4 regions of the Kluyvera intermedia genome follow, and region 1 is predicted to be linked to each of the others. Evidence: predicted binding sites of a transcription regulator. Region 1 holds the regulator's gene; each other region holds the start of a gene.
The links. The regulator Fur, encoded in region 1, represses iron uptake genes when iron is present. The targets are predictions, from matches to a motif close to ATAATAATGAGAACNACTATCAA.

Region 1 (3,152 bases):
AGAAGGCTATATCGATCAGTACTTCGCCAAAGGTAGCTACAAATTTGATCTTCCTGGCGGCCCGTTGACCACCAGCTACCAGTTCTATGGAACGCGTGACAAAGTCAGCGATGGCGGCGTGAACGATATTTACGACGGTACCGCATGGCTGCAAGCATTGACCTTCGGCTATAAGCTCAATGAAGTCTTTGATTTCCGCCTGGAAGGGACGTGGGTTAAAGCAGACGGCCAGCAAGGCTACTTCCTGCAACGTATGACCCCGACCTATGCATCGTCTAATGGTCGTCTGGATATCTGGTGGGACAACCGCTCAGACTTCAACGCCAACGGCGAAAAAGCAGTGTTCTTCGGTTCAATGTATGACCTGAAAAACTGGAACCTGCCGGGTTGGGCAGTCGGTGCGTCTTACGTCTATGCGTGGGATGCGAAACCAGCAACCTGGCAGATGAACCCGGATGCTTACTACGACAAAAACAATACTATCAAAGAGTCTGCCTATAGCCTCGACATGATGTATACCGTCCAGGAAGGTCGTGCGAAGGGTACGCTGTTCAAGCTGCACTTCACGCAATACGACAACCACTCCGATATCCCAAGCTGGGGCGGTGGTTACGGCAACATCTTCCAGGATGAGCGCGACGTGAAATTCATGATGATCGCACCGTTCACTATTTTCTGATGCTGGATGCGGCAGGGGGAGACCTCTGTCGCTGCTAAGAGGCTCGTCGTATGAAAAAATTAATTATTGTCGCCTTAATGGCTGCCGGTCTGACCGCTTGCGTACAGTCACCCTCACCGGCACCGAAAGAAGATAGCAAGCTGAAGGATGCTTACAGCGCCTGTATTAACACCGCGCAGGGGAATCCGGATAAAATTGAAGCCTGTCAGAGCGTACTGAACGTGCTGCGCCAGGATAAAACGCATGAGCAGTTTGCCAGTCAGGAAAGCGTACGCGTGCTGGATTATCAGCAGTGTATCCTGGCTCGCAAAACGGGCAATGACCAGGCGGTCGCCAGTCGTTGCGATAAAATCTGGCAGGAAATTCGCAGCAATAATACGCCACAAAAATAAAATAACCCCAATGTTGATAACTGAAAAAACCGCTGCTTGCAGCGGTTTTTTCATGGTGCTAGGCAAATGACAGGCAAAAAAAAACCAGCACAATGGCTGGCTTTTGACGAGATCGGAGAAATTATTTCTCGATGATTTCGTGAGCGTTTTCTTCTTCACGGCAGTCGCCTTCAGCGCAGTGACCGTAAAGATAAAGACTGTGGTTAGTTAAGCGAATTCCATGCTTCGTGGCGATTTCACGCTGACGAGCTTCAATGGATTCGTCGCTGAACTCGATAACCTTGCCGCAGTCGAGGCAGATAAGGTGATCGTGGTGATGCTGCTGGGTCAGTTCGAAAACGGATTTACCGCCTTCAAAATTGTGGCGCGTAACGATGCCAGCATCATCAAATTGGTTAAGCACGCGGTAAACCGTGGCTAGGCCAATCTCTTCACCCATGTCGATCAGGCGTTTGTATAAGTCTTCCGCGCTGACATGGTGGTTATCTGGTTCCTGAAGAACTTCGAGAATCTTCAACCGTGGAAGTGTGACTTTCAGGCCAGCCTTCTTTAATGCGGTGTTATTGTCAGTCATGCGGAATCTGTCCTGTTGCTAAACGATTAACTTCCATCAGCGAAAGTTTCACAGAGAATGCACCCGAATTAATGCGTCTCATTATAGAATGCCCCTGGCAAAATGAAAACAGCAAGGCTCGGGCCAGCTAAGCTTTCAAAAACGAGGCTTCACCGACAAAATAAGCGGTGAAACGACGCTAAATCAGAAGATATTGTACAGGTATGTGGCAAAAAGTTAAAAAATTGTAGCTATTATTTTGATTGCTTTTACCTATTAATGAGGCGCGATTTATTATCGGCCTCATTATTACGACTAGGCGTTTTTGATTTCTTCCAGGTGCAGCTCTTCCGCAACCTGCTTAACCCACTTCTCAACGCGCTCAGCGGTCAGTTCTGGCTGGCGATCTTCATCAATGGCCAGGCCCACAAAGTGATCATCATCGGCAAGGCCTTTTGACGCTTCAAAGTGGTAACCCGCGGTAGGCCAATGGCCGACGATGGTAGCACCACGTGGTTCAATGATGTCGCGAATGGTGCCCAGGGCATCGCAGAAATATTCTGCATAGTCTTCCTGGTCGCCACAGCCGAACAGTGCAACCAGTTTACCATTGAAATCAACTTCTTCCAGCGTTGGGAAGAAATCATCCCAGTCACACTGTGCTTCGCCGTAGTACCAGGTTGGGATACCCAGCAGCAGGATGTCGAAGGCCGCCAGGTCTTCTTTGCTGCTCTTGGCAATGTCGTGAACTTCAGCGACATCTTTACCAAGCTGTTTTTGAATCATTTTTGCGATATTTTCGGTATTACCGGTATCGCTACCGAAGAAGATGCCAACGATTGCCATGAGTAAAATAACCTCTTGAAACTTAATGATATGGTGGTGGCTTATTGCCCACAGATAAGGGCAATCATAGCAGAACAGAGAAGGGTGCGGAAACAGCAATCGTGCCGTACTGCACACTCTGCTACATGAAAGTGTGTTTTGGGGGGATTTTCAGACTTTCCCCTGTCCGTGCAGCAGCGCAAGCTGACTCATCAACATTTCTTCGATAAGTTCGCTACGGCTCATATCACGGGCAGTCGCCAGCTCGTTGAGCGCATCAACGGCCTCGATGTTCAGCTTCAGCTCAACGCGCTTCAGCCCACGAACCTTGTCGCGTTTTAACTGATTGCGCTTGTTGATGCGGAGCTGTTCGTCACGCGAAAGCGGATTGGTTTTTGGTCTTCCCGGCCGACGCTCATTTGCGAACAAATCTAGTGTCGTACGGTCCGTTTGTTCTTTTGCCATGGTTCTGAGTGACTTCGGGGAAAACAAGCTACCGGGCAGTGCCCGATGCAGACAGCGCGCAATCATACATCAGTGGGGCCCACACGCCAACGACCGCGGCTATTCTGGCGCGCAGTCGTTGCATTTTTAATCACTCTGCGAGGTAGCGACGAATAGCGCGCAGTACCGCATCCGGTTTTTCGGCGTGAACCCAATGACCCGCGCCGGCAATCACGTGCGCTTTGGCCTGCGGGAATTG
Region 2 (3,152 bases), 1.0 Mb from region 1:
CGTAGGGGAACGTATGCGCCCCACAGTCCGGACCAATCAACATGGAATCACACTGGGTAAAGTTGCGCGCATTGGTCGCTGTCGGCATGATTTTCACTAACCCACGATAGCTGTTCTGGCTGTGACCTGCGGAGATCCCTTTAGAGATAATGGTCGATCGGGTGTTTTTACCAATGTGGATCATTTTGGTGCCGGTATCTGCCTGCTGATGACCGCTGGTCAGCGCCACCGAGAAGAACTCACCGACCGAGTTATCGCCGCGCAGAATGCAGCTTGGGTATTTCCAGGTAATCGCCGAACCGGTTTCCGATTGCGTCCACGACATTTTGCTGTTTTCACCTTCGCACAGCGCACGTTTAGTGACGAAGTTCAGGATCCCACCGCTGTTGTTATCGCCAGGGAACCAGTTCTGCACGGTGGAATATTTCACCTCCGCATCCTTGTGAATAATCACCTCGACGACCGCAGCATGCAGCTGATAGCTGTCGCGTACCGGTGCCGAACATCCTTCGATATAGCTGACATAACTGCCTTCATCGGCAATCAGGATCGTGCGTTCAAACTGGCCAGTTTTTTCCGCATTAATGCGGAAATAGGTCGACAGTTCCATCGGGCAGCGCACGCCTTTCGGGATGTAGATAAAGGTACCGTCAGATGCCACCGCCGCGTTTAGCGCGGCAAAGAAATTGTCGTTTTCCGGTACTACCGTGCCGAGGTAGCGCTTTACCAGCTCAGCATGATCGTGAATCGCTTCGCCAAAGGAGCAAAAAATAATGCCCTGCTCGGCCAGTTTTTCCCGATAGGTAGTGGCAACGGAAACGGAGTCAAAAATGGCGTCAACGGCCACTTCTCTACCTTCTCGCACCGGTACGCCAAGTTGGTTAAATGCCGCTTCAACCTCATCTGTCAAAAAGCTGGCTGGGCCAGTTTGCTGTTGCGCTCCAGGTTCCGAGGCGCAACTGTCATCGCAGTTCCCACACGATGGCGCGGAGTAATAACTGTAATCCTGGTAATTAAGCCCCTCGTAGTGTGCTTTTAACCAGTGCGGTTCTTCCATTGAAAGCCAGGCTCGGAAAGCCTTGAGTCGGAACTCCAGCATCCATTCGGGTTCGTTGCGACGGGCAGAGATCGCCCGCACCACCTCTTCGTTGATGCCTTGTGCCAGTTCGTCTGTTTTCAGTTGGGTGAAGAACCCTTCTTTATAGTTCAGCGGGCCATCCGCCCAGGTCTGGACATCGTCAGTTGCTTCAGTATTGCGCGTCATTATGTACCGCCTATACCCCGAAGCTTTCGCCGCAGCCACATTCGTTCTGCGCCTTCGGGTTATGATATTTAAACAGCTGATTTAAACCTTCGCGCACATAATCCACTTCGGTGCCGTCAATAAACGGCATGGCGCGTAAAGGGACCCACAGCTTCGCGCCGTCGGATTCAAACAGTAGATCGTCTTTATCCGGCTCGCTTACCGCGTCCAGCACGTAACCAAACCCTGCACAGCCAGTTTGCTTCACGCCAAGCCTTACGCCCTGAATCCCCGGCTGCTGCTTTACCAGCGTCCGGATATGCGCTGCTGCGGAGGGCGTCAGCGTGACGCCCTGCCACGCTGCGTCATTGGGATCAAAGGTTCCAGAATGCAATTCCATAGGTCTACCTCATCGATGAAGCTACATAAGCGTTAACACCATGTTAGTGATAATGATTATCACTTCAACCCCTGTCGGGTGGGGGTATTCTGCACTCGCCTTTGTCATTGGGGCTTTTTATAAGCATAGACCCTGCAGTCTGGGGTGATTGATATAGATTAATTTTTACAATGCTTTGAAAAATAATGGATTTATCTGAAGTGATAGGTGATGGGTGCGGTTGTGCAAAAGATGTATAGATAATACCTATTTATTTGATTGGTTTTGTGGCTTTCTCTTTCTGTAAGGCTCTTTGGTTTTCAGCATCATCGGCTGATACATTTTTCAAACTGAATGCCTCATTTAGACTCTGCGATTGAGTTAGATAAAGAGCCGGTAAACTTGCCAACGCCAGGACACCTTAGCAATGACAGAGCGTGACCCACAGTAAGATTATCCGCAGGTACACAAATTTTATCTTACACCAGTAAATATTATCTAAAAATCTAGGGGCAGTAAGGTCAATGTATCAGACCTCTCATTTCAGGATATATTACTGTTTGCATATAATTATAGTTTCGGATATAAATATACTGCAAGAAAATCATTGATCTAAATCCTGTTTTTTCCATGATATTCCGACGTATCGCATATAAAGTTTTAACGGCCTTACCCGTTTCCTTTGAGAGCTGCGAGATGTCTAAACCCGATAAGAAATGAATCGCCACGGATAATCTAGACACTTCCTAGCCGTTGATAATACTGGTTTTCATATTCTGTCGGTGACATCTGATCGCTGGAACCATGCCGACGCTTACTGTTATAAAACATTTCGATGTAATCAAAAATATCGCTGCGGGCTTCTTCCCGCGTTCCGTAGCTCTTTTTCTTTATCCGTTCGCGTTTCAACAACTGGAAAAAGCTTTCTGCAACCGCATTATCATGGCAGTTACCGCGACGGCTCATGCTGCCCTCCAGGCCGTGTGATTTCAGGAACGACTGCCACTCATGGCTTGTGTACTGACTGCCCTGATCCGAATGAACCAGCACCTGTTTTTGGGGATTACGGCGCCATACAGCCATCAGCAGTGCGTTCAGGACAATGTCCTTTGTCATCCGGGATTGCATGGACCAGCCGATAATTTTGCGTGAGAACAGATCAACAACCACGGCAAGATACAGCCAGCCTTCGTGGGTCCTGATGTAGGTTATGTCCGTTACCCAACGCTTATCCGGAGCATCCGGATTGAACTGTCGCTGGAGCCTGTTGGGCGACACGATACTGGGCTCGCCTTTACGTGCCCGCGGGCTCCGGTATCCGACCTGAGCCTTTATCCCGACACGTTTCATCAGTCGCCAGACTCTGTTCACTCCGCACTGTTGCCCGCTGTCCCGCAGATCCAGATGGATTTTGCGATAACCATAGACGCATCCCGATTCCAGCCAGAACTGTTTAATCTGTCCTGTCAGTCTCAGGTCTGCCTGATGGCGTTGTGAATGCGGCTGCTGAAGCCAGGCGTAAAAACCACT
Region 3 (3,152 bases), 1.3 Mb from region 1:
CGTTTGCAGCTTATTATCTACGTCAACGATTTGGTACCGAAGTTACGCTGGTATCACGCGCTTCACTTGATGAACTGCTGGATTCGATTGATAACAACCAAATTGACTTTATCCTCGGTGACCTCACTTCGCTCGAGCAGGCATTGCGGGGTAGCGATCTGTTCCGGGGCGCGCTGAAGGTCGCCGGGCTAACAAACTCCAGCTACCAGATTGGTACCTGGATAAATGTCGATCATCCCCTACACGCGCTGTTAGCCCAGGTGCACCTTATCTCAAACTACCGTCACCAATTGACGCCGCCCACCAGTATCGCCGCCCCCATGTCTCTGAGTAAAAACGCCCTGCAGATCATCAGCGCGGGGCTATTAGCCCTACTGGTCTTTATTCTCAGCATGATGTTGATGATGTGGCGGCATATGAATAAAAATCGCGCCATAAACCACAGCATCGTCGAAGCGATGGAAAAAATAAATCATGTCCACGACGATGAAACCGGCTGCCATATTCGGCGCGTTGCCGCCTACTGTAGTCTTCTCGCCCGTAGCCTAAAGCTGCCGCTCAAAAAGATTCGCGCCATTGAAACCTATGCTTCACTGCACGATATAGGCAAAATTGCCGTACCCGAACATATTCTGCGTAAAAAAGACAAGCTTACGGAAGACGAGTTCAAGCAGATTCAGCAGCACACCACGAAAGGCTGGCGCATTGTTCAAGGGTTAGTATTGGGGTCAGTGGCAGAAAATCTAATTCATTATCACCATGAAAAATGGGATGGCAGCGGCTACCCAGAAGGGCTGGTTGGGGAAGCTATTCCAGTGGAAGCACGTATTCTGGCGATTGCCGATGTCTATGATGCTCTGCGACAAAAACGGGTCTATAAACCCAGTTTCTCGCATGAGCAGGCCTGTGAAATTATTGTCACCAGTTCGGGCAGCCATTTCGATCCCACGCTGGTGACTTTATTTAGTCAATTGCATCTTCAGTTTCAGGCTATTTATGAGTCACGAATGGATTAACCTCAGGATATGGCGACTATTCACAGGATTGCCTCCGACTGCGAAGGCTACAATGAGGTTACGACAGATTGCACAGAGCGAATTGATGAAAAGCCTCATTCTTATCCCCGTCCTCCTGACACTTTCCGCGTGTTCAGTTCCCCGTGCGGCGAGCGTAAGCGGAGTGGATAGCACCAGCGGCATCGTGCGATTAACCTATGGTCAGGCCATTTTGCAGAATGCCAAAACCGATGACTATCTTGCCCAGTCCGAGGCCAACAAAGCGTGTCAGCAAATGGGCTACGCGAACGCATTTTCTTTTGGGCAGCCCATAACAACCTGTACCACCACTAGCGGCTCGCTGTGTCTCAATCAACAGGTCACCCTTCAGTACCAGTGCCGTGGTATTGCCAATACTCCGGTTAGCACCGCATATTATTAATCCATCACGCCGGTTTGCCGGCGTAATTTATTATTCACATATTTCCATCATATTATTTATGCCAATGCGTTTTATTCCCATTCTCATTATTAAATAAATGATTTTATATTTACCTTTTGCAAATAACTTAATAACAACTTATAGTTTCGCTGTAATTAACTTGTAACGTATTTTTCTGGAGCGAAACCATGCTTAAAGCGCCAATGATCGAGAAATTAAACGAGCAGATGAATCTCGAGCTCTATTCTTCTTTACTGTATCAACAGATGAGCGCCTGGTGCAGCTTCAACAGTTTTGAAGGGGCCGCCGCATTCTTACGCCGTCACGCCCAGGAAGAGATGACCCACATGCAACGTCTGTTCGATTATCTCACCGATACAGGCAGCCTGCCGCGCATCAATACCGTGCCAACGCCGGTAGCTGAATATGCATCACTGGATGAGCTGTTCCGCGTAACCTATGAACATGAGCAACTCATTACAAGCAAAATCAATGAGCTGGCGCACGCCGCGATGACCAACCAGGATTATCCAACCTTTAATTTCCTGCAATGGTATGTTTCTGAGCAGCATGAAGAAGAGAAACTGTTTAAATCAGTGATTGATAAGCTGACGCTGGCAGGTAAAAGCGGTGAAGGGTTGTACTTTATTGATAAAGAGCTGGCAACACTCGATACCCAAAATTAATTTTCGAGCAGCGGCGTATCCACGCCGCTGCCGATTAATGACGGCAAATTTTACTTTCAGCCGTATTAAAACCTGACTCCGTAGGAATAAACTTTCCTTTTTTATGCAAGAACGCCACTAACTCTGCCGCACTCATATTTTCAGCTGAACAAGTATGAAAACGAGCCTGCTCGCCAAAACGTGTCTGAATAGCCTTTTCCAGACTTTCAATGCTGTATTGTTCGCCTGATTCCAGCATCATATTTAAAACTTCATGACCGTGAATAGAGTCCATTAATCCTCCTCAAATAAAGCGCTACGATAAACGGTATTTGTATTGCATGTTTTGCGCTAACGCAGTTTTCTCTCACCCAACATTGTGTAAATAAAACAGTACACCCACTGTAATTCAGATTTGACGAAATCGTCGGTTTCACATACTCTGCGCGACATCTTTCGTTGTGATTGCATTCAGAAGTAGAGGAAAGCGTGAGAAACCGTACCCTGGGGAGTATTTTAATCGTGGCTGGCACCACCATCGGCGCAGGAATGTTGGCGATGCCGCTAGCCTCTGCGGGCGTGGGCTTTGGCGTGACGGTAGTGCTACTGGTCAGCCTGTGGGCGCTGATGTGCTATACCGCCTTGCTGCTGCTGGAAGTGTATCAGCACGTGCCCGCCGATACCGGGTTGGGGTCACTGGCGCTGCGCTACCTCGGCCGTTACGGGCAATGGATCACCGGATTTAGCATGATGTTCCTGATGTACGCGCTAACGGCGGCCTACATCAGTGGCGCAGGCGAATTGCTGGCCTCAAGCCTGAGCCAATGGTTCAGTATCGATATGCCCCCTTCTCTTGGCGTACTGCTGTTTACCGCAATTGGCGGCCTGGTTATTTGCATCGGCACTTCACTGGTCGATCTCTTTAACCGCTTCTTGTTCAGCGCTAAAATTATTTTCCTCGTGGTGATGCTGATCCTGTTATTGCCGCATATTCATAAAATTAATTTGCTAACGCTACCGCTGGAACAAGGCCTGGCGCTTTCCGCAATC
Region 4 (3,152 bases), 1.2 Mb from region 1:
CGGAGGTGATGCAATATGCGCTGATGGTTTCCTATTCAAACGGCGCGGGTGCGTTGTTACGAACCTTCTCGTCAAATCGCAAAAAAGCGATTGAAGAGATTAACGATCTGGATGCGGATGAGTTCTTCGACCATGTAGTGAACAACCATCCTTCGCCTCAGGCACCGCGCTATATCTGGAAAGTGAAGAAAGCGATGGACGCTATGTAATCAGCGGACGTTGTTCGCCCGTTCGCGCGCCTCACGCTCCAGCGAGAAAATAATTCGCTGGAGCGAGCGTTCAAGCACCGGATTCATATGCAGAAAACGAAAGCTCAGGCGCGGGGTGACAATCGTTTCTCCCTTACTGTCCACCACTTTGCGTTCGCTGACGGCTAATAGCTGTACGTCACAGCGAAATCTTCCCCATTGCCCCATATCCAGTTCAATCTCTTTAAGCTGTATACCCGGCACCAGACTTTCTGGCGGCGACGTATCTAACAGCGCCCCCATGCCACCCAGGGACAAATCAAACAGTCGAAAACGCAGTACGCTTTTATCCGCCAGCGTGGCTTTGCCAAAATAAGCGGGATGCAGTGGTGCGGGAATACGGAAATATTCGCGACGCTGAATGCACCACACTGCAAGCGGCGTTGGCATAACAAAGGCGGGCAGACCTTGATAATTTTCGACCTGCATCTGCGGCACCGTGAACTCAATTTTTGCGCCGTTGGTTTCTGCAACCATGGCGATATTTCTCGCCGTTACTGCCGCATTGTTATCATCCTCGCGGCTGCCGAAGTCGATAATCAACCGCTGCTGACTGACCTCCAGAATACGGCTAATAAACTGTCGCGATCCCCAACTCACGCGAAGTGCAGCGTTATTGTGCTGGAGATCGCGAAGGACATTTAATACAGCTAAAGGATTTTGCTTAAGAAACTGTGTGTTGTGCTCACTCACCGGGAATGGCTCCTGAATGGCAGACTCTTCAATCACTATCGGCGTCGAAAAAAAGAACTTCAGCGTCTTAGTGAAAAAACTTAACATTTCCACAGGTTTGGGCTGTTTAAAGCGCTTAAGGCAGTGCCTACGTCAAGATCCGTATTTATCCGCATAAAATATCAGCGTCTAACCAGGTATTTTAAGAACAATTACCTATACTTGAAACATTAGCGGCGCAGAATGACGGCGCTTTATATTGTTGTTAATGGAACTAAGAGGTGGGAAAAATGGGTATTATTGCCTGGATTGTTTTTGGTCTGATTGCCGGTATTATTGCTAAATTTCTGATGCCGGGACGTGATGGGGGTGGTTTCTTTCTCACCTGTATCCTCGGGATTGTTGGTGCGGTCGTGGGCGGCTGGCTGGCGACGACGTTTGGACTCGGCGGCAGCGTGAGTGGTTTTAACCTGCACAGCTTCCTGGTCGCTGTGGTGGGTGCCATTGTGGTACTGGCGGTATTCCGTTTGATTCGCCGCGATTAAATGTTTCAGACGGCCCCGGTCGGGGCCGTTTTGCTTCCCTGAAAGTGTTAACCCCATCACATTTCTATACCCCTTCTTATTTTGGTGTTGAATTGCAAACGACAATGATAATAATTATCGTTCTCTGATTTGTATCGAGCACAACCATAATGAAAAAGACCGCTTTTCGCGTTTGTACGCTTTCGGGAATGATTGCGTTAGCGCTTTCCGCACAGGGGTATGCCCAGGAATCCACCATGGTGGTGACTGCATCGGGTGAGGGGAGTGAATTACCGGGCTGGACCAACAGCGCCACCAAATCGGCGGTGGCGGAAAGTAAAACGCCGCAGGTTATCAACACCCTCAGTCAGCATGAAATCAGCCAGCGTCACGCGACTTCAGTCAATGAAATTCTGCGTTATGCGCCAGGCGTCTCAACGGAGACGCGCGGCAGTACGAGCTATATGAGCGAATACAAAATTCGCGGCTTCACCGTCGACAACGAATTCTACAATGGTCTCCAACTGCCCTATAACGTAACCGGCAACACCAAAGCGCGTATCGATCCGCTGCTGATTGATAGCGTTGATATTCTTAAAGGGCCATCCTCCGTACTCTATGGCAATGGTTCGCCGGGCGGACTGGTGAATATTCAGGGTAAAAAGCCGCAGACCACACCGCGCACGGAAATGGGCTTCAATACCGGTACGCGCAATCTCAAAGAAGGGTATATCGACTCCACCGGGCGCATTACTGACAGCGACTGGAGCTATCGTCTGCTGGGTAAGGCCATCGAAGGTGACGACCAGCCGCACACCACCCGCTATGAAGACTATCTGGTTGCGCCAAGCGTGACCTGGCAGCCAAGCGATAAAACGCGCCTAACGATTGATGCCCTGGCACAGAACACCCCAAGCCTGACGCCGTCGAACCCTCTGCCGCTTTCCTATTTGCGCTCCAGCTACGCCAACAAGCGCGATTTCGCGGGCGATAAATGGAGTGGTTTCAAACAGCGTCAGTGGATGGTGGGCTACAGCTTAGAGCACGAGTTCGACAGCGGCTGGGGGGTAACGCAAAAAGCGCGTTACTTTGATATTGATACCCATCAGCAAAGCATCTATTCCACCGGTAATGCGGGTAATCCGGTTTATGAACTCAACCGATTTGCCTATACCACCGATGAAGACCTGCACAGCTTTAACATTGATAACCAGGTCACCCGGACGCTGGCTCTGGGCGAATGGCAGCACCACTTGCTGGCCGGGTTCGACTATCAGAAGCTCAATTCACATTACAACTATGACTATGCTACCAACACGCCTGGCATCGACATGCGTAACCCGAATTACGGGTTAGTGAATGAAGATTCGCTGGGGCTTTACACCGCGCAGAAAAACCGTCTTTCCTACAACCAGAAAGGCTATTACTTACAGGATCAGATGGCCTACGGTGGCCTGAATATTCTTGCCAGCCTGCGCTATGACGATTACCAGTCCGGCACCACCGATTATCTCAATAGCGATAAAAAAGAGTGGATTTCGCAAGACCGTGTCACCAAGCGTCTGGGCGCGCTGTATGCTTTTGACAACGGTTTATCGCCATTCATCAGCTACTCCGAAGGCTTCAAACCGGTATCACCCGCGCGCGGGCTGACGGCGGAACAGGTGAAACCGACGACCAGTAAGCAGGTGGAAGGCGGGGTGAAATA

Region 2: sufA (Fe-S cluster assembly scaffold SufA) is a predicted target of Fur. The motif match lies at 1,684-1,706, and genes of this name have one in related genera.
Region 3: ftnA (non-heme ferritin) is a predicted target of Fur. The motif match lies at 1,508-1,530, and genes of this name have one in related genera.
Region 4: U0026_RS10460 (TonB-dependent siderophore receptor) is a predicted target of Fur. The motif match lies at 1,564-1,586, and genes of this name have one in related genera.

What each region holds. Positions count from the first base shown of each region.
Region 1 is NZ_CP139986.1:3,308,293-3,311,444, reverse strand. Features, by position in the region: gene chiP (chitoporin ChiP) at 1-679, shown strand, start outside; gene U0026_RS16010 (ChiQ/YbfN family lipoprotein) at 730-1,071, shown strand; gene fur (ferric iron uptake transcriptional regulator) at 1,193-1,645, opposite strand; gene fldA (flavodoxin FldA) at 1,940-2,470, opposite strand; gene ybfE (LexA regulated protein) at 2,621-2,914, opposite strand; gene ybfF (esterase) at 3,045-3,152, opposite strand, start outside.
Region 2 is NZ_CP139986.1:2,286,093-2,289,244, reverse strand. Features, by position in the region: gene sufB (Fe-S cluster assembly protein SufB) at 1-1,264, opposite strand, end outside; gene sufA (Fe-S cluster assembly scaffold SufA) at 1,275-1,643, opposite strand; one part of gene U0026_RS11075 (IS3 family transposase) at 2,358-3,152, opposite strand, start outside.
Region 3 is NZ_CP139986.1:1,970,331-1,973,482, reverse strand. Features, by position in the region: gene U0026_RS09500 (HD domain-containing phosphohydrolase) at 1-1,016, shown strand, start outside; gene yecR (YecR family lipoprotein) at 1,102-1,437, shown strand; gene ftnA (non-heme ferritin) at 1,626-2,123, shown strand; gene U0026_RS09485 (YecH family metal-binding protein) at 2,158-2,397, opposite strand; gene tyrP (tyrosine transporter TyrP) at 2,592-3,152, shown strand, end outside.
Region 4 is NZ_CP139986.1:2,150,432-2,153,583, forward strand. Features, by position in the region: gene emtA (membrane-bound lytic murein transglycosylase EmtA) at 1-209, shown strand, start outside; gene ycgR (flagellar brake protein YcgR) at 210-941, opposite strand; gene U0026_RS10455 (GlsB/YeaQ/YmgE family stress response membrane protein) at 1,211-1,465, shown strand; gene U0026_RS10460 (TonB-dependent siderophore receptor) at 1,615-3,152, shown strand, end outside.